Regions from separate parts of the Anaerosporomusa subterranea genome, predicted to be linked through region 2. Evidence: riboswitches for the same ligand, from Rfam matches in the RefSeq annotation. Region 2 holds a riboswitch; each other region holds the start of a gene.
What was found. A riboswitch is a leader RNA that binds a small molecule or an ion and turns the genes downstream of it on or off. The one in region 2 is predicted to bind S-adenosylmethionine.

Region 1: it holds a riboswitch for S-adenosylmethionine, as region 2 does, so the genes downstream of both, AXX12_RS18555 (MetQ/NlpA family ABC transporter substrate-binding protein) here and AXX12_RS17250 (YezD family protein) in region 2, are expected to answer to the same signal.
Region 3: it holds a riboswitch for S-adenosylmethionine, as region 2 does, so the genes downstream of both, AXX12_RS15615 (methionine ABC transporter ATP-binding protein) here and AXX12_RS17250 (YezD family protein) in region 2, are expected to answer to the same signal.

The regions. Positions count from the first base shown of each region.
Region 1 covers NZ_LSGP01000028.1:122,363-130,211, forward strand. Annotated here, with positions in the region: gene AXX12_RS18545 (bifunctional diguanylate cyclase/phosphodiesterase) at 1-1,439, shown strand, start outside; gene AXX12_RS18550 (YbaK/EbsC family protein) at 1,680-2,159, shown strand; SAM riboswitch class I at 2,280-2,380, shown strand; gene AXX12_RS18555 (MetQ/NlpA family ABC transporter substrate-binding protein) at 2,571-3,407, shown strand; gene AXX12_RS18560 (nickel-dependent lactate racemase family protein) at 3,489-4,763, shown strand; gene AXX12_RS18565 (UxaA family hydrolase) at 4,797-5,960, shown strand; gene AXX12_RS18570 (UxaA family hydrolase) at 5,990-6,280, shown strand; gene AXX12_RS19525 (hypothetical protein) at 6,952-7,119, shown strand; gene AXX12_RS18575 (hypothetical protein) at 7,259-7,720, opposite strand.
Region 2 covers NZ_LSGP01000026.1:87,056-94,904, reverse strand. Annotated here, with positions in the region: gene AXX12_RS17270 (methylenetetrahydrofolate reductase) at 22-957, opposite strand; gene AXX12_RS17265 (amidohydrolase family protein) at 988-2,205, opposite strand; gene AXX12_RS17260 (trans-sulfuration enzyme family protein) at 2,431-3,567, opposite strand; gene AXX12_RS19495 (hypothetical protein) at 3,586-3,756, opposite strand; gene AXX12_RS17255 (homocysteine synthase) at 3,853-5,139, opposite strand; gene AXX12_RS17250 (YezD family protein) at 5,230-5,616, opposite strand; SAM riboswitch class I at 5,693-5,794, opposite strand; gene bioB (biotin synthase BioB) at 6,074-7,054, shown strand; gene bioB (biotin synthase BioB) at 7,093-7,849, shown strand, end outside.
Region 3 covers NZ_LSGP01000025.1:135,092-142,940, reverse strand. Annotated here, with positions in the region: gene AXX12_RS15630 (hypothetical protein) at 1-258, opposite strand, end outside; gene AXX12_RS15625 (MetQ/NlpA family ABC transporter substrate-binding protein) at 748-1,554, opposite strand; gene AXX12_RS15620 (methionine ABC transporter permease) at 1,701-2,351, opposite strand; gene AXX12_RS15615 (methionine ABC transporter ATP-binding protein) at 2,320-3,378, opposite strand; SAM riboswitch class I at 3,450-3,554, opposite strand; gene AXX12_RS15610 (YerC/YecD family TrpR-related protein) at 3,892-4,218, shown strand; gene hisZ (ATP phosphoribosyltransferase regulatory subunit) at 4,205-5,392, shown strand; gene AXX12_RS15600 (HD domain-containing protein) at 5,393-5,920, shown strand; gene AXX12_RS15595 (D-2-hydroxyacid dehydrogenase) at 6,093-7,046, opposite strand; gene hisG (ATP phosphoribosyltransferase) at 7,224-7,849, shown strand, end outside.

The sequences.
Region 1 (7,849 bases), on a different contig from region 2:
TAGTCGAAATGGTTAATGCCACTAACCAAATTAAAGAAGGCAATTTGGCAGTACGCCTTGATAGTACTTCTTCTAATGAAATTGGTGTATTGGCGATGAATTTTAATCAGATGGTTTCTGAATTGCGACAGCATCAGGAGAGCTTGGAGAATTTAGCCTTTCATGATGCACTAACTGGACTGCCCAATAGGGCACGTTTAAACTTACTGCTTGAAGAAGAAATGGCTAAGGCGCGTTGCGGTCAAGCAAGCGGGATTCTCTTGTTTATCGATATGGATGACCTCAAATCGGTCAACGACAATTTTGGGCATACCTTTGGCGATAAAGTTATTATCGAAGCTGGCAAGCATATTATTAATGCTGTCGGTGAACAGGCGTTGGTGGCTCGTATTGGAGGAGATGAATTTGTCGTTGTTCTGTCTGGAGAAGCCACCAGGGAGAGAGCAAGCCAAATCGCCGAACAAGCAATTCAGGAACTCTGCCGAGAGTATGAAGTCTCTGATGAACACTTTCAAATGTCAGCAAGTATTGGCGTTGTCATCTATCCTGAAGATGGTGATAGAGGCGAGGATCTCTTGAAGAAAGCCGATAGTGCGATGTATGCCGCCAAGCAAGCGGGCAGAAACTGCTGGCATTTTTATGAAGCATTCATGTTGCAAGATACTTATGAAAAGATGATGCTAACAAACGGTTTGCGTCGTGCTTTAGAGCGTGAGGAATTGTTCTTACATTATCAGCCGCAGTTTACGATGACGGGTGATATTGTCGGATTTGAGGCGCTGCTCCGCTGGAATAGCGCTGAATTTGGTTTGGTGTCGCCAGACCGATTTATCCCCTTAGCTGAGCAAAGCGGACTAATCTTGCCGATTGGGAAATGGGTACTTCAAGAAGCTTGCCGGTTTGCGCGGCGATTGGCTGATATGGAAAAAGAGAATGTTCATATTGCGGTTAATATATCACCGCGTCAGCTGATAGCGGATGACTTTGTAGACACTGTTTGTGACACGATTAAGAAGGCGGGTATAAAACCGGGACAAATCGAATTTGAGATTACAGAGAGTGCATTGATCGAATCGATGGAAGATAGTGCTATTAAACTGGAAGAGTTGCGACATATGGGAGTGACGCTTGCCTTAGATGATTTTGGTACAGGATACTCCTCGTTAACATACTTAATGAGCTTGCCGGTAGGGACATTGAAGATTGATAAATCCTTTATGGACAAGATTACCGATGGAAGAGAACAGTTGCAACTGGTGGGATCCATTATTAATTTGGGACATACTTTGGGTTTGGTCATCGTTGCTGAAGGAGTGGAAACTGAAAATCAGCTTGAGCTGCTACTGAAGATTGGCTGTGATCACATTCAAGGATATGTTTTTAGTCAGCCTATTCCGGAGGAAGAAGCTATCACGTTTATTTTTCCAAGGATTATATAAGAAGTAGCGTCTACATATTGAGAAGGTATAAGACGATACCAATAAAGTTGAGCTTTGGATCGCGTACTTTTGTTTGACTGCAAGCCAGGATGGCAATTACTATTAGGAAAAAGAAAGATTGCCGAAAGCGCTACGCCGGCGGCTTGAGTGATATTCATTGCTTCGAGCCGTTCGAGAAATAAAGAAGACCCGCAGGAAACCTTTTTCGTTTGCTCGTGGGGTTCAAGGAGAGTAATAAAAATGGCAATTGAAGCTGTAAAAGATTATTTTGCACAGCAAGGTAGAGCAAATGATGTTATGGAGTTTGAAGTCTCAAGTGCAACGGTAGAGCTTGCAGCACAGGCGTTGCAGGTTATTGCGGCTCGCATTGCAAAGACACTTTCCTTTAAGAATGAAAATGGATGCATTCTAGTTGTGACCGCCGGCGATGCAAAAGTGGATAATAGAAAGTTTAAGGATCAATTTGGAATCAAAGCAAAGATGTTAACCCCAGATGAGGTTCTTGAATTCACCGGTCATGCAGTAGGCGGTGTTTGTCCTTTTGCCATCAAGACTTCTAAGGTGAAGACATATGTTGACGTTTCAATAAAGCGGTTTGATACTGTTTTTCCAGCCTGCGGTAGTAGTAATTCGGCTATAGAGCTAACAAGCGATGAATTATATCAATATGCGCAAGGGTTGATGTGGGTCGACGTCTGCAAAGATTGGGTTGCATCGTGAAAAGTTTCGTGGTGACGATGTCGTTAGGCTTAGCCCAAAAGTAGACTGACGGTAATTGCCAGCCTAAACATATTGACAACGACATTTGAAGCTGATATTATATTAGCAATCGAATATTGACTCTTATCAAGAGTGGTCGAGGGACTGGCCCGATGACACCCGGCAACCGGCAGAAATGCAGAGGTGCTAAATCCAGCAGGAGAAATCCTGGAAGATGAGAGGGAACACAATGCGTGTTTTACCCCTCTCATCGAGAGGGGCTTTTTATTGCTCCGGGCAAAGGTTAAGGTGTCAAAGTGGATGCATACACTCTGGGACCTCCAGGCCACTCGCTAGTCGATATATTGAGAAAGTAGATTTTACATCAGTGGTGAAAGGTATTCAATTTTATCATTTTTAGGAGGTTATTTCATGAACAAGTTCACAAAAGCAATTGCACTTCTTATGACAACTCTTTTTCTACTCCTAGCGGTCGGCTGCGGCAGTTCTGAAAAAGCAGCTGACAAAGCAGCTGACAAGGGCGGCGCTAAAACCAGTATCAAGGTCGGAACTACTGCCGGCCCCCATGCGCAAGTAATGGAAAAGGTTAAGGCCGAAGCGGAAAAACAGGGCCTTAAGGTCGAAATCGTTGAATTTAACGATTACATTCAGCCTAATGTGGCATTGGCACAGAAGGATCTCGATATTAACGTGTACCAGCACAAGCCATTCCTTGAAAGAGCCATGGCTGACAGACAGTATAAATTTGTCGCTACCGGTAAATCAATCATCCTTCCCATGGGCATATACTCCAAGAAGGTAAAAGCCATCGCTGACTTGAAGCCGAAAGCAACTATCGCTATTCCTAATGATCCTACTAACGGCGGCCGTGCTTTACTGCTGCTAGAAAAAGCCGGAGTTATTAAGCTCAAGCCGGGCGTAGGCGTGCATGCTACTGTCCTTGATATAGCGGAAAATCCGAAGAACTTCAAAATCATTGAAATTGAAGCTGCCCAGACCCCTCGATCCTTGGATGACGTGGATCTCGTCGCTATTAACACAAACTATGCACTTCCTGCCGGCCTTGTTCCTGCCAAAGACGCACTCTTAGTGGAAGACGGCAACTCTCCTTATGCTAACCTGATCGTGGTCAGAGCGGAAGATAAGGATAATCCTACTTATCAAAAATTCGCAAAGATTTATCAATCAGAGCCTATTAAACAATTTGTTCTCGATCATTTCAAAGGCACCATTCTCCCAAGCTGGTAAGAAAAAGTGGATAGACACTGAAATTGTGACCACAGTAGTACATAACAGTCTACTGTGGTCACTTCTTAAGGAGTAATAAGCATGGAAACTATTAAAATCCCCTATGGAAATGACACTAAAGAGTTCCGCGTGCCGAAGAAAAATATTGTTGGTGTGTATTCGCCAAAAGATTTTGAAGCAGTGCCTGATGTTCGCAGGGAAGTAGTCCGAGCTGTCAACCATCCGATTGGCACTAAAACTGTAAAGGAGCTTGCCCAAGGAGCTCAAAAAGTGGTATTGGTAGCAGATGATAACACAAGATTGACACCTACAGACAAGATTATTCCAATACTATTAGATGAGTTAAACGATGCTGGGGTTAAAGATGAGCAAATTACTGTCATTATTGCTCTAGGTACGCATCGTTTCATGACACAAGATGAAATCCTTTTAAAGTTTGGTGAAGAAGTAGTTCGCCGGGTAACGATTAAAAACCATGATTATAAGAATTTTGATCTGCTGGAGGATTTAGGGGAAACTTCGAATGGTACCAGAATTTTAGTTAATAAAGAAGTAGTTCAAGCAGATTTTAAGATTGGCATTGGCAGTATAGTGCCTCACATTGTTCCTGGATTTGCTGGTGGAGCTAAGATCGTTCAGCCAGGCATTTCAGGTGAGCAGACAACCGCCGGAACCCATCTTTTGAGCTTTCGGTCACCTCGCTTGAACCTGGGACTTCGTGAAAACCCGGTGCGTAATGAACTGAATAGCATTGCTAAAGCTGTTGGCTTGCATACGATCGTTAACACAGTGCTGAATCGGCATGGGGGAGCTGTGGGGGTTTTTTACGGTGATACAGTAGAAGCCTTTAATGCTGGCGTAGATCTAGCTGAAAAAGTATATTCCGTCGAGATCCCTGAGAAAGCGGATATCGTGGTGGCCGGCTCTTATCCGTGTGATTTGGAATTCTGGCAGGCGCACAAAGCATTGTACCCTGCTGATTTGGCTGTTAAAACGGGAGGAATTATTATACTCGCAACTCCTTGCCCTGAAGGCGTAGCCGTAATGCATGCAGATGCTTTAGAGATAACTAATAAGTCAATTGCTGCTATAGAGAATATGATCAGCAGAAAAGAAATCCAGGATGAAGTAGCAGCATCTGCGGTTATTGGATGGGCTAGGGTTAAGGAACATGCATCAGTCTATCTGGTGTCGGACGGCATTTGTGACGAAGATGCTATGAAATTAGGTTTTACACCATGCGTGTCTATCGATAAGGCATTGGAAAAAGCGTTTGTAGAAAAAGGCTGCGATGCCAAGGTTACTGTATTAACCCATGCTCCTGACATGCTGCCGGTCGTAAAGGGGACGAAGTAGAAGGTATCCTATGAGAGAGGAAGAGGTGACATGATGAAGTTCCAAGGGTATAGACGGCCTGATGGAAAAGTCGGGGTTCGTAATCATGTATTGATTTTGCCAAGCGTTACTTGTGCAAACCGGGTAGCACGAGGAATTTCACAATCAGTGATTGGAACAAATTGGATAGAACATCAACATGGATGCGGCCAACTGGGAGCAGATGCTGATTTAACTGCCCAAGTACTGGTCGGCCACGGCGCTCATCCCAATGTATTCGGTGTGATTGTTGTTGGACTAGGATGTGAAACCATTCGGGCTCAGGATATAGCTGCCAACATCAAAAAACACTGCCCCTATAAAGCAGTGGAGACTGTTATTATACAGGACGCTGGCGGATCAGTGAACGCGATTGCCCAAGGCGTTAGTTTGGCAAAGCAAATGGTAAACGATGCATCGCTTTCCAAGCGTGTTTCGATCGATGCTTCGGATCTAATACTTGGCACAGAATGCGGTGGTTCGGATGCTTGCTCCGGTATTTCAGCGAATCCGGCGTTGGGAGTTGCAAGCGATCTACTCATTGATGCTGGTGGGACTGTTATATTGGCTGAAACAACTGAGATTATCGGCGCTGAGCACATTATCGCTGGAAGGGCGGTTAATGCTCAAGTCGCTGCTCGATGTTTCGAACTGATAAACTCCTGTGAAACAGAGGTTAGAAAAATGGGTGTTGATATGCGTGGCAGCCAACCAAGTCCTGGAAATATCGAGGGCGGACTTTCATCCATTGAAGAAAAATCGCTTGGTTGTATCCATAAGGCTGGTACGAGGCCTCTGCAGGCTGTGATTGATTATGCTTCACCTGTGAATATGAAAGGCTTGGTCTGGATGGATACTCCAGGACATGATATTGAGCAACTTACAGGAATGGTTGCTGGAGGGTGCCATTTAGTGGTCTTTACTACTGGACGCGGTACTTGTTGCGGTTCGCCGGTTGCTCCCACGATTAAAGTGGCTAGCAATACTGCGTTGTTTGAAAGCATGAATGACAATATCGATGTCAATGCCGGAACAATTATTAGCGGCTTGGAAAGTGTTGAGCAAGTAGGTAAACGGATATTTGACGAACTATTGGAAGTCGCCTCGGGAAACCCGACAAAAGCGGAAATATTAGGGTTTAATGATTTTGCAATCCGGCGGATAGGACCGACGATTTAAAGAACGAACGGAGAGGTGGCTTGATAATGATGGCTAAATTTCGGGCCATTGTGATGAAGGCGAACGATAATGTTGCCACAGTGGTGGAACCCATAGCGCCGAATACAGGCGTAGATCTTAAGGTCGGTGAAGAGACAGTATCTATTCAAGTGAGCGAGGCAATTCCATTTGGGCATAAGTTTGCCATCCGGGAGATTGGTGAAGGTGATCGTATTGTCAAATACGGTGAAGTAATTGGGCTTGCTACGCAAAATATAAAAGTTGGCCAGCATGTTCATGTGCATAATCTAGAAAGCTGCCGCGGTAGAGGCGATAAGTAATCACGCCCTTGGAAGCATTGTAATCTCACTACCCGCGGAGGGGTCATGTGCTGCGTTATATACATAACAACCCAGTCTTGCTCGTTTGGTGAAAGAACCAGAAGAGTACAGTAGCGTTTGGAAAGCAACGGAATCGTCTGATGCTTCCTAAACGCTATTTGTGTCATTGCCCTTATTATTGCACTGTCGGATCTGGCCTCAATCCTTGAGGAATGCGAGGGTTGAGGTCTTGCTTTTTTGTGCTGCTGGGACGGATGCTACCTTATCTTGACGCGCAATTTTCGATCTATCGTACCACAACGATAGGCAGGTAACCCTATTTGCTTTAAGTCTATATTAGCTTGTTAGCTATTGGTTAAAGTATTGTTACAGTATTGTTAAAGTCGCATTGAGTTGCAGGATATAAGTTAGCTTCGGGCGAAAGCAAAAATACAACAAAGTCAACATTCGTTACAAAAGGGGCGATATCTTGAACGCAGAGGTTTACTCACTAACGAGACACGATGTGTTGTTGGTTGTAACAAGTGTATTGCTAAACGCCCTATTACAGAAAATGTAGCATGCCAAAAGAATGGAACTAATCATAGAAACAATTGCATTGACTTTAACCGTAAATCACTGATACTTGAAAAAGAGAATCTTGCCGAAACCAACAAGAGATTTAGGCTGTCGTGGCCCAAGTTAAGGCATTGGGTGACGAACGTGAACACTTTGCACAATCCAAGGTGATGGAGGTGTCTGAAGTGAGAGAACGAGATATGATAGACATTGAGTTGACACTAGAAGAAATAGAGGAACTGCTACGCGAGGTTGACAACTATCTTGCAAGCGCAAAATGATAATATTGTGGTATTGTTTTAGCCTAGGTACGGAAGAGTACGGTATTCCGATTGGGTTATGTGTTGCCACTATAAGCAGTATGCTGGCGCCTAGTAATAAAAAAAGCGGACGTTTCAAACGCCCGCTACGTATCTGTTATTATCTTAAGGTAAACCTGTTATCTCCAGGATGCCAGCCATCTTTGCCAATGAATATTTGCTTTCTTGGCATGTCACGGCCGTCTTTATTGAGATCAAATTTTAGGGTATCTCCCCTTCTTACTTTGAAGTTAAATTCGTCAAATCCGCGACCTGTTAAACGGAAACGGATGGAGTTACGGTCACGATCTAGTCTAACGAAATCACCATTTTCCATGTTTTTTTCGTCAATATCGTAGAAACGTCCATCGGTTTGAATCACACCAGTAAATATATGCTGGCCGCGCAAGTTCGTTGATTTTACATGGAACTCGTCATTCCGATCATGCCATATAGACAGGCTAGGGGCACCGAAATGAGCTAGATAGGGACGGTCTTCGGAACGATCACTCCAAGCAAAAGCTGTTCCGGAAAAGGTGACAAGGAAGCAGGTGAGTACTACTAAGAAGGATAGTTTTCTCATAAAAGTCATCTCCTCAATGTGGATTTAATAGTACTATATAACAATAGTTTGACAAAAATATGACAATAGAGAAAATAGAATAACAAAGTAATTCGCCATTATAGGTGATACGGACAAATTTGTGGCAGA
Region 2 (7,849 bases):
CTTCCGCCTGAAGCATCAAATTCAGATTCGAGCAACGAGATGACGCGCAAACAGACCTTGTATGTCTTGCACCATTTGTATGGATGCCTCAATTTCAACTTTCCGGGTGGAAACGCTCTCTACACTACAGCCAATCGGTATGCCTTTCCCTACTGCAAAGTCGAGCAATTCTTCAAATATCTGTTTGGAAAGCATAATGGATTGATCCAATATATCTTGAGAATTCATCAAATCATTCTCTAGCCATTTCGGAATATTGACCCCTAACCACTTCATGAATTCTAAGGTTTTAATCGAGCCGCAGGGAGTGAGATTTATCAGTATCGGCACCATGTCGATATGATGGTTCTGGCAATGGTAGTAATAGTCGGATAGAACATTTTTAGTTGTTTCGACATTATAAACCGCTTGCGAAATAAAATACTGGCAGCCTTTATCCATTTTATCGATCATGCGCAAATGCTCATCGTGATATTTGCTATGCCGCTCTGGGATTAAAACTCCGCCCAAAAGCAGGTTCGGATTTAGTTCTGACCGCATTTGATAGGCTTCAGGCAGCCCGATATTGACCTGTTGCTGTTTAGCCGATGCACCGACGAACACCGAATACTTATCCTGTCTACTCTTCCCGGTAATCCATTCAGCCAACTCAGGTTTGCTATATTTGCCCACACAGCGATATATAATCTTTGGCATCTGTAGTTCTCGCAAATAGTCATTCGCATAAACAGCCGAATCAACGGTATGCAAGAAAGGGAAAGGCCTTTCGTCGCCAATTCGATCCGCTTCATCTTGAATATCATAAATTAGCAGACCATCAAGCGGTAAATCGCGGATGCGTTCAATCTGTTTTCCCGCAATCTCGCTAATCTTCTCTGGTGTATTGTTTGATTTCGGCGGAGTTAATCCGTATGTCAGGATTCCGGCCGCCTTATTGAGTATCTTTTGTTTCAGCATCAATATTCTCCCACATAGTTTATAAACAGTTTAAATTTGATAATCATACATCGGCTTTATACATCGAACCGCTTTCCCGGCGTGAGTGTCTACTAAATTGCCACGATCAATTGCTAGCCGGCCATTGACAAAGACGTAGTCAATTCCAACTGGCGGAGCATCAGGCAGTCCAAAATCCGCCTTATCAGCGATAGTATGAATATCGAATACCACTACATCTGCGTCCATGCCCTCCCGCAGCCGTCCCTTACAATCCAGTCCCAGAGTTTCAGCTGGCAATAAGGTTGCCTTGCGGACTGCTTCCATCAAATTTAATTGATATCGCTCGGTAACCATCTTTTTAAAATAGCGCGGGAAACTCCCCGCGATTTGCGGATGACCCTCACCAGGGGCATATGCGCCGGTATCGGTGGAGGGCATCGCAAATGGATGATTTAACGCCAAATAGATTTCCTCTTCAATGCCGGTAAAAACTACGACCGCCGTATGCGGAGCGCTGTCGCGAAGCTCGCGGTAGATCTCCTGGTTCAAGCGTTTTCCATTATACTGGCCGGTAACAACCAAAATGTCCTTCAGATCCCAACCGTTCGTCTCCATATAGTCCTCATTAAAGAGAGCGGCGCCGATATGCGTAGCCCATGGCGTATACATCCCACTGTCAAATCGTATGTCCATGCCGTCAGACCGGGCTCTGTTGATGACAGCCAGCGCCTCATCGACAACGCCCGTTCCATACTGATACACAAGATGTGATATTTGAATGCGAGCCCCGGTTTGCCGCGCAATAGAAATTGCTTCGACAAGCGAATACATGTCAGTACCTGTGAGCATCCGTGTGTCTACAGCGACAATTCGCCCATATCTGGCAGCAATTCTGCTCAAGCGAAGGACTTCCTCATTTGAACTTCCTGGTGCGTAGCCCAATCCTAACGACAGTCCGCACGCACCATCTTCAAATCCCTTTTCCACCAAATATTCCATGCGCGATAATTGCTCAGGAGTAGCTGGCTTGAGAGGGTCAATAGCGCCTACCGAGTTTCTCAAGTGGATTGAATGCCCGATAAATTCAGCCTGGTTGATGATAAAGCCATTCTTCTCCTGTAGCGTAAAAAAGGCATCTATATCTAACGGACTCGCTCCACAATTACCACCTACAGTTGTCGTAATCCCCTGTCGCAGCGAAAGTTCGCCACAATACTCGTCTAAATCGACATGCCCATGAATATCGATGAACCCAGGGCAGACTATCCTGCCGGAAGCGTCGAATTCTTGAACACCGTGAAGATTATTCTGGGTAATAGTCGCAATCTTGCCGTCAACTATACCGATATTAGCCGGATATCGAACAAGTTTCTCTGGATCAACCAGAATACCATTCGCAATCACAACATCTAACATGTTTTCACCACCTATTACCACCATGATCATCCAACGCCAAACACTATCGCGGGTATCATCAATTAAATTAATCTACTAATCGGCAAATGCCTGCTCAAAATCAGCAATAATATCGTCAATGTCTTCAATCCCTACTGATACTCGCAGCAAGCAGTCCGTGATTCCCAGCCGATTCCGCACCTCAGGCGGAATATCTGCGTGCGTCTGAACAGCGGGGAATGTGATTAATGATTCCACTCCTCCCAGGCTTTCCGCAAATTGCAGTAGCTTCACTCGCTTCAAAATATGTGGCGCCAACCTCGAGTCGCGCACAGTAAAAGATAACATCCCCCCATATCCTGTTGCCTGTTGCTCTTGAATATGCTTGCCCGGATGCTGTGGCAACCCGGGATAGTATACTGTCTCAACCTGTTCTTGCTTTTGAAGCCACTCTGCCAACGCCTGTGCATTTTGGCAGTGCTTGTCCATGCGCAAAGCCAATGTTTTCATGCCGCGAATCAGCAGCCAACTGTCATTAGGCCCTAGTATCCCGCCTGTTGAGTTCTGAATAAACCGGATACGTTCACCTAGCTGTTTGTTGCGGCTCACGACCAAGCCGCAGATAACATCATTATGTCCGGCAAGATATTTTGTCGCGCTGTGTACCACAAGATCAGCGCCAAGCTCAAGCGGCCGCTGCAGATACGGTGTCAAGAACGTATTATCAACAACGACGTATATATCTTTCTTCTTAGCCATTTTCACAATCGCGCGGATATCGACAATTTTCATTAATGGATTTGTCGGTGTTTCTATAAGTATACATCGTGTCGATGGCGTAAGCGAGTTTTCAATTTCATCCAGGCAGGTTGCATCAACGAAGCTGACTTTCAGCCCAAAGTTAGTAAACACCTTATCAAGTATCCGATACGTCCCGCCGTAGCAATCCTCAACCACTACAATATGATCATCTGTCTTAAACAGCATCAGTACTGCAGTAATGGCAGCCATCCCTGAGGCGAAGGCAAATCCGTCACTACCGCCCTCTAGTACGGCGATCGCTTCCTCCAGTACCTTGCGCGTCGGATTCTGTGTGCGGGAATAATCAAAGCCTGTACTCTGGCCTAATGCAGGGTGTCGGAATGTTGCCGATTGATAAATGGGTGTAGTGATTGCGCCGGTTTTAGCATCTGAGCCAACGCCGACATGAACCAACTGAGTATTGATCTTCATATGTAGTATTCCTCCCAGCTAAACATTCCCGTTTTCTAAATTGATCTTCCGCTGCTCAAATTTCACGACAACGCCATTTCTGATGATGATGATGATTTCGTCGCCATGTTGTGTATTATCTAACTTAGCCACAGGTAAATCTTCCTTCCCGCATGTTTGCTGGCCTGCTGCACCACTACTCTGCTGCATATGCGACTCCTCACTGCAGAAGCTCTAAGGCTGGAGTATGCCAAGCCATACCCAGCCTTAAACATCTGTACGGGTATTTTGCGCTGCTATTGCGTTTTATTTCGTTTTCCAAAGCGCCTGTTCCAGATCATCGATCAAATCTGCTGCGTCTTCAATCCCTAAAGACAAGCGGACTAAATTATCCGGAGCGCCTGCGGCCTCTCTTTGTTCCGGAGTCAGTTGCGAATGGGTCGTACTGGCGGGATGAATAACCAGCGACTTCGCGTCACCAACATTGGCAAGCAGCGAGAACAATTTCAAGGAATTGATAAAGGTTCTGCCTGCTTCGAGGCCGCCTTTGATGCCAAAGGTTAAGATGGCGCCTGCGCCTTTCGGCAAGTACTTCTGGGCCAGCTTATGATCAGGATGATTAGCTAATCCCGGATAGCTTACCCAGGTTACCTGCTCGTGACCTGCCAGGTATTCGGCGATTTTCTGAGCATTTTCAGTGTGGCGCTGTAACCGGAGATGCAACGTCTCCAGGCCGATTAGGAATTGGAAGCTATTGAACGGACTCAGGCAGGCTCCGAGATCACGCAAAACTTGTGTACGCAAACGAATGATAAAGGCTAATGGCCCAACTGCTTCAGTGTAACGCAGGTCGTGGTAGCTGGGGTCTGGTTCGCTGAGCAGAGGGAACTTGCCGTTTGCCCAGTTAAACTTGCCACCGTCGACTACGATACCACCCATGGAGGTGCCATGACCGCCGATGAATTTTGTCGCCGAGTGGATAACGATATCAGCGCCAAACTCAATCGGCCGGCAGAGGTACGGAGTGGCAAAGGTACTGTCAACAATCAACGGAATGCCGTTTTCATGGGCAATGTTAGCCACTTTTTCGATATCAAGAACATCAATCTTTGGATTACCGATCACTTCCGCATATACAGCTTTGGTTTTTTCTGTGATCGCTTTGCGGAAATTCTCGGGATCGCTGGAGTCAACCAGTTTCACCTTGATACCCAGTTGCGGCAGGGTGTAAGTAAACATGTTGTAAGTTCCGCCATAAAGAGTGGTTGAACTGACAATCTCATCACCCGCCTTAGCGATATTAAAGATGGCCGCGCTGATCGCCGCATGTCCGGACGCAAAGGCCAGCGCACCAACCCCGCCCTCAAGAGCAGCAACGCGTTTTTCAAATACATCGGTTGTCGGATTCATGATCCGGGTATAAATATTGCCAGGCTCAGCGAGTGCAAACAAATTTGCCGCGTGCTCGCTGTCGCGGAAATTATATGCGGTTGTTTGATAGATTGGAACAGCCCGTGAGCCAGTAGTGGGGTCAGGCTTCTGCCCTGCATGGACAGCTAGAGAATCAAAACGTAAAGTTTCAGGTAATGCCATAATAATCATCCTCCATGTTTTTAGTAAGTGGCAACCATGAGTCTCCTCTAGCCTTCAGTTTTCTGATCGGCCATTCCAGTGGTTGAGCGCCTAAATACCGTCCCCATATATCCCCTCCAATCCCGCCAATCGCTGTTTCTCAATCCTTTCTATTTGAACCAACAGATTATCTTTGATAATCAGGATAATTTGCCCGAAAGCTAAATCCTTCAGTTGCTCAGCAACTCTGCAGCGGAGACGCGCGATTTGCCGGTCATCCAGAATATTCTCATGGGCAATTCGCCCGATATCGGCAGACCGATTTACACCAGGATTGGACTTTCTAAAAGAATCCAAACGAATCTTATCAGTCCTCTCGATCTGCAACAAACGCCCATCCTGTACGATTAACGCGACTGTGCCATGAGAAACGGACCGGATCGAGTCGACAATAATGGTCAATGCATCTTGGGAGACGCAAGTAGGTTTAATTGGCATCTTGATTTCTCCCTTCTATGATACTTTAAAAAACGAAGAACCCCTTTCCGAGGAAAGAGGTTCTTATTCCACTTCCCTCTTATCTTCCAGAACAACGTTCTGCTGGATTTAGCACCACTGCATTGCTGCCGGTTGCCGGGTGTCATCGGGCCAGTCCCTCGACCACTCTTGATAAGAGTTATATACTAGTTATTCAATTGCTTTACATATTAGCATCTTGATATAACACTTGTCAATACCTGCGATAAATATATTATCGCAGGTACTTCCTTAACGCCAATATTGTTTTATACCTTGGTGTGTCAACAACTTTGTATGTCGACAACTTTATATTTACAAGAAAATCAACTTGTATTATACTGGCATTAGTTAACCTCATTATTTTTTGTGGTTAACCATTCTTTTCTGTTTTTTGTTAACCTAATCACTAATGAACGTTTACCATTGGAGGCTTTCTATGACAGATTCTTTCGTTGTCCATTTAGGAGAAAAAGTGCTACGCGGCCATTCTGTTACATATGACGAAGCGTTAACATTAATCGGAATCCCCCAGCATGACATTATGCTGGTCGCAGCTTACGCCAACAAGATTAGGGAGCATTTTGCAGGAAATCGGATCGATATGTGCGGAGTCATTAACGCACGATCAGGTCTGTGTACCGAAGACTGCAAGTTTTGCGCACAATCTGTTTTCCACAATACAAACATCTCTTCTTACGACTTGCTGGATGCAAGCCAGCTATTGGAGAAAGCCAGAGACGCAGAAGCACTTGGTGCCAAACGCGTAAGCATTGTAACCAGCGGCAAGGGAATGGAGTCTAGCCCCACTTTTTCCAGTATCATCGAAGCAATACAGGTGATACAAAAGAAAACACGACTGAGCGTTTGCGCCAACCTTGGAACAATAACCCTTCAGCAAGCACAGGCCCTGGCAAGCGTTGGTGTGAAACGTTACGCCCACAACATCGAAACAAGCGAGCGCTTTTATCCGAGCATCTGCTCGACCCACCCATTCAGCGAACGGGTCGCGACACTTCGAGCCGCTAAAGCCGCTGGTATGGAATTATGTACAGGTGGAATTATCGGCATGGGAGAATCATGGCAAGACCGTATTTCTATGGCTTTCACATTAAAAGAGCATGACGTCCGCTCCATTCCCCTCAACATACTCAATCCCATCCGCGGCACCGCCCTTGAAAAGGTCTGCCCACCAAACCCACTTGAGATAATTTTGACATTCGCCCTATTCCGGTTCATTTTACCGGATAAAGTGATCCGCCCCGCCGGAGGCCGCGAGATCAATCTCCGAGACATGCAGGGCGCCGCACTTCTTGCGGGAGCGAATGGACTGATAGTCGGCAATTATCTTACCTTCACCGGTCGAGATGCTGCCATGGATTTCGTCATGGCAAAAGACGCCGGCATGACACCGGAATAAAACCGGAGAAAAAGCAATCAACTTTAGGAGGTATTAAAATGAGTCTTACATTCCTTTGCGAAATTGGAAACAAAGTGTTAAACGGCGGCGCTGTCACGTTCGACGAAGCACTGGCCCTAACCCAGATCAAGGAGAACGATATCCCGATTCTTTTAGGTATTGCCAATAAGGTACGAGATGAGTTTACAGGTAAAGAAGTCGATACTTGCGAAATTGTCAATGCCCGTTCCGGCAATTGCTCCGAAAATTGCAAGTTCTGCGCCCAATCAGCTCATCACAAGGAAGTGAAATTAACTGTTTATTCCCTAATGAGTGAAGAAGAGATTGTAGCTGCAGCCAAAAAGGCTGAGATCGAAGGGGCCTACCGATTTTGCATTGTAACCGCCGGCTGCGGCATGAAAAGCGACCCTGACTTTCCGAAGATTCTGTCCGCAATCGAGCGTATTGGCCGTGAGACATCGCTTAATCGCTGTTGCTCTCTCGGGACGCTTGAGACAAGTCATGTGAAAGAATTAAAGGCGGCTGGCATTACTCGCTACCACCACAATCTTGAAACAAGCAGAAGCTATTTTCAAGAAATATGCACCACACACACCTACGACGAACGTGTACAGACGATCAAACGAATCAAGGCTGCTGGTTTGCAAGCCTGTTCCGGCTGCATCATCGGCATGGGCGAATCATGGAGGCAGAGAATCGAATTAGCCTTCGAACTCAAAGAACTTGACGTCGACTCTATTCCCATCAATGTATTGAATGCAATCGAAGGCACCGCCCTCGAAGATCAGCCTCGCT
Region 3 (7,849 bases), on a different contig from region 2:
GCGTTCATCTATTGATTCATCGTCTTTTTCCACATCAATTAAATCAACTCGCACAGACCGGTCGTCAAGGTAGGTGCATTTGAAATCAAAGCTATACTTTGTATGACCAGCTGTGTCAACATGGATGTTTAGCGCTTGTGAATCAGCTGCATCGCCGCGCACGCTAAAGGAATCTGTCTGATGGAGCTGAAACGGTAAATTTTCGTTCCATGCCGCAACCAACGTAGGCTGACTAATAGATAAATTCTGATCGGCCATTTTTGTCACCTCCCTATCTATAGCGTGCAGAAACTTGCCTGGTTTTATCCGTGGCAAAAATCAACCTTATATTTTTACAAGGGCGTTTAGAAAGCCCCATATACTAGGCGGCCTCGCGAATCCAGCAGCGACGCGTACAAGAGGGTACGCTAGCAATGGGTTTGCGAGGTCAACAACGTAGATGGGGCTTTATCAACGTACGAAAAAGCAGCCGGGTTTTGCCGGCTGCTTACACAATTTAGATTGTGTTCATAACATGTCATGACATGTGTGATACTTAGACTATGCAATTGTCGCAAGGCTTCCATTGACCGACAGAAAACTCGCTGAATTTTCTTGTCGGGTGGTAATCGCCTTCGTCCTTCAATGGAATCACCTCCATCGCTCCCTGTCGGAGAGCCCAACTGCTTCTTTTCCCTCTGTTCTGATTACAGTATAACACGAGTTGTTTGAATTTTCAAGCGACTGGACAAGTATACAGTATATAACTTACCAAGCTGCGATAACAGACCCTTTGAAGTGATCGAGAATGAACTTTCTGACTTCTTCAGTTTGATAGGCCTTGATTAATTTCTGGAAAGCTGGGTTGTCTTTGTCTTTAATGCGCGCAACAATCAGATTGGCGTAAGGGGAGTTGCCGTCCTCAAGAGCAATGGCATCTTTAACCGGAACCATGCCAGCCGCGATGGCGTAGTTTGTATTGACTGCAGCCAAGTCCACGTCGGCGATAGAACGGGGCAATTGCGCAGCGTCGAGTTCTTTGATTTTCAGGTTTTTCGGATTTTCTAGAATATCAGCGGCAGTGGCTTTATGACCAAGACCAGGCTTGAGTTTGAGCATTCCGTGCCTTTCGAGCAGAGCCAATGCGCGGCCGCCGTTCGTCGGGTCATTAGGGATGGCGACAACCGAGCCAGGCTTAATCTCAGTCAGGTTCTTCACTTTTTTTGAATACAGTCCCATGGGGAAGATTACAGTCTTGGCAATGGAAACAAGTTCAAATTTGCGATCTTTAACAATGTTGTCAAGATACGGCTCATGTTGGAAACTGTTTACATCAATGTCGCCTTGGTTCAAAGCAACATTGGGCTGAATGTAATCATTAAATTCAACGACCTGAATCTTGAGGCCGTCTTTTTCGGCGATTTTCTTCACTACATCCATGATCTCGGCATGCGGACCTGCTGTGACGCCTACTTTGATCGAGCTGGCTTTCGACGCGTCTTGTTTGGCGCCGCCGCAACCCGCGAACACAGTGGCGGCAAATACGACAAGAAGTAATACGGAAAGTTTTTTCATTTTTAATAATCCTCCATTTTAACACAATCCCTTTGCGCTCGGTGAAAGTGATTGGCCGCGAAAACGCGAAAGACACGCAGCGCCTTTCGCGTTTTCGCGGCCCAAAAACCGTTCTTTCGTTCTCAAAGACCGTGGCAGCGTTTTTCTTATTTCCTAAACTTCTTGGCGAGTGCATCACCGCAGGATTGTACAATCTGAACCTGAGCAATCAAGATAATGACAGTGATGAGCATAACGTCGGCCCGGAAACGCTGATAGCCATAGCGGATGGCCAGATCGCCCAGTCCGCCGCCACCGATGGCGCCCGCCATGGCCGAATGACCGATTAGATTAATAATCGTGAGAGTAAGACCGAGAATAATTGCGGGCAGCGCTTCTGGGACTAGAACTTTGATGATAATCTGAGTCGGTGACGCGCCCATCGCCTGTGCTGCTTCAATTACTCCGCGATCAACTTCCTGCAGTGCGGACTCAATAATTCTCGCAACAAACGGTATAGCCGCTAAACTTAGTGGCACAATGGCGGCATTGGTGCCGATCGAGGTTCCGGCGAGCAACCGGGTTAAAGGAATAATCGCAACCATTAGGATGATGAATGGAGTGGAACGGGCGGCGTTAGCGATTGCGCCTAATGTTCGGTTGAGTGCGATATTTTCCAGGATATGGCCGCGGGCAGTTGTCACTAAGATTATTCCCAGCGGCAGGCCAACCAAGGTAGCGATGAAGGATGAGACGCCAACCATATATATCGTTTCAAGCAGTGATTCAGCTAATAGCAAGAGCATCTCGTTTGACATAGCCAATCACCTCCACTCCTAATTCTCTTGCTTCTAAATAGTTTAGAGCGCTTTGCATTGAGGTTGTGTCACCAGTTACTTCAATGATTAATGTTCCAAACGGTATGTTCTGAATGTGGTCAATGTTGCCAAACAAAATACTGACATCGACGTTGCAGTGGCGAATCAGGGAGGCGATGATCGGCTCTTTCGCGGCCTTTCCCAGAAACGATACGCGAACGATTAAGTGACTGTCTGTCAAGGGAACCGGCGAGAAGGCCGTATCTTTGAAAATATCCGGTAAATCATAGTTGATAATCGTCCGGATGAATTCGCGGGTAGTGGTAGTCTCTGGCTTGGCGAACAAATCGATGACAGGCCCTTGTTCGATGATTACACCGTTCTCGATCACAGCAACCCGGTCGCAAATTTGTTTAATGACTTGCATTTCGTGGGTAATCAAGACAATGGTTAATCCAAGCCTTTTATTGATATCTTTTAGCAATTCCAGGATCGACTGTGTGGTCTGAGGATCAAGCGCAGAGGTGGCTTCATCGCATAACAGCACCTTTGGCCGGCTTGCCAGCGCTCTGGCGATGCCGACACGCTGCTTTTGACCGCCACTTAGTTGGGAAGGATATTGATTGCGTTTGTCGCTAAGTCCGACCAGATCTAACAAAGGTAAAACCGCGTCTTCAATCTTTTTCTTATCCCAGCCGACTAATTCCAGCGGAAAAGCGATATTGTCATACACCGTACGTGAAGACAATAGATTGAAGTGCTGAAAAATCATGCCAATTTTCTTACGGGCATCCCGCAAATCTCTTTCAGACATGGATGAAAGTTCCTGACCATCCACGACGACTGTACCAACAGTCGGCTTTTCCAGCATATTAATGCAACGGATGAGCGTACTTTTACCAGCGCCGCTTTTGCCGATGACGCCGAATATTTCTCCGCTGTTTACCTGGATGCTGACCCCTTTAAGCGCGTGAACCGGCCCCGACGATCCCGGATAAGTTTTTACAATGCCACTTAGGTTAATCATAGGCTGTTCTCCTTTCTACAAAAAACAAAAACCTCTTCACTGAGTGAAGAGGTACGCAGACATACCGTCTCCCCTCATCTCTCAGGATTACTCCTGTTGGAATTGGCACCGTTTCGCAAAAGCGATGGTTGCCGCAGCGTCATCGGGCCAGTCCCTCAGCTAACTCATGATGAATGGGTAATGTGTGAAGTTGATGAAATATATATTAGCACACTGAATATATGGAGTCAATACTTTTTTATAATGTCCAGAAACTATAACCGTAGAAGTCGTTAGCGCGAAGCCCGCGAAGGGCGCAAGCGCCGCAAAGCGGAATAATAACTATCTTTGCGCCGCTAGCGATCTTAGTGCACGCTTTAACCGCTAAATCGTTTCGCCCATATCCCAAAGACGCCACAGCGGTTCTCTTATTCTGTTATATTTTCTCTTTGTAAAGAATAAAAGAAGTAAAGCAGGGAAATGGTTATGATTGGCGAATTAGCGTTATATGTGTAGACAAAGGAGGATTCTGTCATGACGGTAAACCCAAAGCTGAAAGATGAACTGACCGATCAGTTGGTAAAGGCGATCTTGCTGTTGCGTACAGAAGAAGAGTGTTACCAATTTTTCGAAGACGTTTGTACCATTGGTGAAATTAAGGCTCTAGCGCAGCGACTTGAGGTGGCGGGTATGTTAAAACGGCGTCACACCTATGAAGAAATTGTCGAACGAACAGGTGCAAGCACAGCGACAATTAGTCGTGTTAAACGCTGTTTGTACTATGGCGCTGACGGATATAATATCGTGCTAACGCGTCTGGAGGAACAACTCGCGCAAGGAGGAGACAATGAAACCAAATGAGCCGGCAATCAAGATTCCCTATGGCACTAAGGACTTTTTGCCCGCTGAGGCCAGAGGTAAACGCGTGTTGGAGGAAAAGTTGGCAACCCAGTTCGGTTCTTGGGGTTATGAGGAAGTAGTTACTCCAACAATGGAATATCTCCAGACCTTAACAACCGGAACGGGCTTAGACCTGTCTGAGCAAATGTTTGTCCTTTTTGATCGTAGCAATCGAATACTGGCGCTACGACCGGAAATGACCATACCAATTGCCAGATTGGCTGCGACTCGGCTGCGGGAAAAGCCGTTGCCGTTGCGGCTGTTTTATCTGACAAACGTATTTCGCCATGAAGAAGCGCAAGCCGGCAGGCAATGCGAGTTTCACCAGGCTGGAGTGGAGTTGATGGGAGCATCTGAGCCTTCTGCTGACGCTGAAGTCATCGGCTTGGCTATTTCTGCCGCTCTTGCAGCCGGGTTGCGCGATTTCCGCATTTGCCTGGGACAGGTGGATTTTATCAACGGTATCATGGCTGATGGTGGCTTGAGTGAGCAAGAACGCCAAGAAATTAAACAATGTCTGGTGAAAAGGGATTTAGTGGGACTCGAGCGCACTACGAAGCTGAGTGGACTGACTAATGAAAAGCAAGCGGCAATTTGTCAGATACCACTTTTGAGTGGTGGACGGGAAGCACTGAGCGCGGCTAGAGACCTTGTGACTAACTTTGCGAGCCGAGCCGCTCTCGACAATTTGGAAGCTATTTTCGAATTGCTGCACGCGTATGGTTTGCAGCAATATGTTTCGTTCGACTTAGGCATTATTCGTGACTTCGATTACTACACCGGCATGGTGTTTGAAGGATATACTCCCGGACTAGGGTTCCCCTTCTGCGGCGGCGGACGCTATGATCGCATGCTGGCTTCGTTTGGTCTGGAGTGTCCGGCCACAGGCTTTGCAATGGGCATTGAGCGGTTATTGCTGGCGCTTAACCGGCAAGGTCTCAATCAGCAAGAGGGCATGCGCGACGTTTATGTAAGTTGGCAAGAGGGAAAACTACTTGAGGCAATCGCAGCAACTAGGCGACTACGCGAAGATGGCGCAGTTGTTGAACTCTCACCGATCGCTGAATTAAGAGCAAAGGCAGAACAGAATCAACGTCAACGCGGTTTTCGGGAATTGCTGTATATAGGTGAGTAAATGCGACGCGTTAAACAAGTGTTATCAGCGATACGGGCTGAAGTTACACCGCAAGATGCGGCTTTTGTCGCCAAGCATCTCACTCAGTCAGAACTTGAGCTGTTTAGGCAGATGAGCCTTCCAGATCAACGGCATTGTCTTAATGTGGCAAACACTGTAGCAGAGCTGGCTGGTGGACTGCGCGAAGTTAACCAGCCGGTTTTGATCAAAGCAGCTCTGTTACATGATGTTGGGCGCAGGCGAGGCGATGTCAGCACCAGCGATAAGATCATGGCTGTTATCAGCAGGGCTGTGTTCGGTAGCGGATTTGCTCAAAAGTGGGGCAAACAGGGACGAGGCGGTGCTTGGGAAAACTTACGCCATGCGTTCTATGTAAGTGCGAACCATCCAGAAATTGGCGCCAAACTGCTGCGACAAGCCGGAACCGAAGAACAGGTCATCAATTTAGTCCGCTATCATCATCACCCTGCCGGCATGGCCGATTCAAAGGAACTTAGCCTGCTGCGCCAAGCAGATGATTTGAATTAATAGAGGCTGTTGCAAAACGCCCATCTGCGTTGTTGCTCCTGCGGTTACTTGCTTGCGTACCCGTATCGTACGCGGCGCGGCGTAATCCTCGTCGCGCCTAGCATCTGAACATTTTGTAACAGCCTCTACCCTGAAATAGCAAAAACCCGGCTTCGGCCGGGTTTTTTGTTATTTAATATCCCTTGGACTTGTCGATAATATTAAACATCTCTCCGCCGTTTGCATAGCGGGCAAGATTATCGGCGAAGGTCTTGATCGCCCTATCTAAATAATATGGCGAACTGGCGGCAACATGGGGAGAAATGATGACATTTGGCATATCCCATAAGGGACTGTCCTCAGGCAACGGTTCCTGGTCAAAGACATCAAGGCCAGCGCCGCGAATTAATCCCTCTTGAAGTGCCTGAACCAAGTCTGATTGACGAATGACATCGCCGCGGGCGATATTGATCAGATAGGCAGACCGCTTCATGGCGGTGAAGTGCTCTAAACGCAATAACTCCCTCGTCTCTTCCGTTAGCGGCAGAGAAACAACAACAAAGTCGCAAAAGGAGAGCATTTCCAGCAGTTTATCAGGAGCATACATTTTATCAACAAAAATCTCTTGGGAAGCTCTGCGCTTTGTCGCTAATACTTGCATGCCCAGTCCCTTGGACTTTTTGGCAATTTCACGGCCAATACTGCCTAAGCCGATAATGCCAATGGTTTTTTCATGAATTTCATCAGGTAAAGTTCGCTTCCACTTTTTATCGATTTGCTGCCTAATCAATACATGTAGGCAACGGCTGAACGCAAGGATGAGTGATAAGACATGCTCAGATACCGGGATGCCATGTATACCGCGCGAATTGGTTAAAACTACATTGCTATTTTGCATTTCGGGGAAAACTAGATTCTCCACTCCTGCAGTTAAGGCATGAACCCACTTTAATTTCGGCGCTTGCGAAAACAGCGGACGAATATCAGTCATCCCCATGGCAACGATTACGTCGGTATTCTCTATATACTCTCGAGCACTTTCCAAATCACTAACGGTGATTCGAGCTTGTGGAACCAAATTCGTGATGGTAGTGATGTGGCGATCACTCAGGGGATTGAGGATCAGCACATTAAGTGTGGGTGTCATAACGATAAGCCCCCTTCAAGCTTCACTATTTTAAGTATACTTCTACAAAAAATTGAAAAGTCCTACATTTCCTGATTAGGCAAATGAAGATTAGAAAATTGTTGACTCTAAGAATATCCCATGATACCATGTTATCATATTAATAATTTAACGTAATAAAGAATACGGAGGAATATAATGACCTCAGTTGATATGAATTATTTGACAATAGCTTTGCCAAAAGGCAAGTTATTCAAACCAGCAACCGATATGTTGGCTCAATTAGGCTACAGCGCAGAAGATTTGAGCGAAAACTCGCGAAAACTGGTTATTACAAACGAAGATGCTAAACTCCGCTTTATCATCACCAAAACGTCAGATTTGCCTACATATGTTGAATATGGCGCTGCTGACATCGGTGTTATCGGTAAAGACGTACTCGTCGAAGACAAGCGTGACGTGTACGAACTGATCGACCTGGGATTTGGCTTTTGCCGGATGGTAGTCGCAGTGCCTAGACATCTGCAGCGAGAAAAGTTGAGTGATTATGCGCACATGCGGGTGGCCACCAAATATCCTGTCATCGCCGAACAGTTTTTTCGGGATAAGGGAGTTCAAGTAGAATTTATCAAACTAAACGGTTCAATTGAGCTGGCGCCGATGGTAGGCCTGTCTGAATTAATTGTTGATCTGGTGGAAACAGGCCGCACGCTAAAAGAAAATAATCTGGTTGAGATCGCCTCTGTGCTGCCAACGACTGCTCGCCTGATTGCGAATCGGGTAAGTTTTAAGATGAAATTTGAGCGGATTCATCAATTGACTGC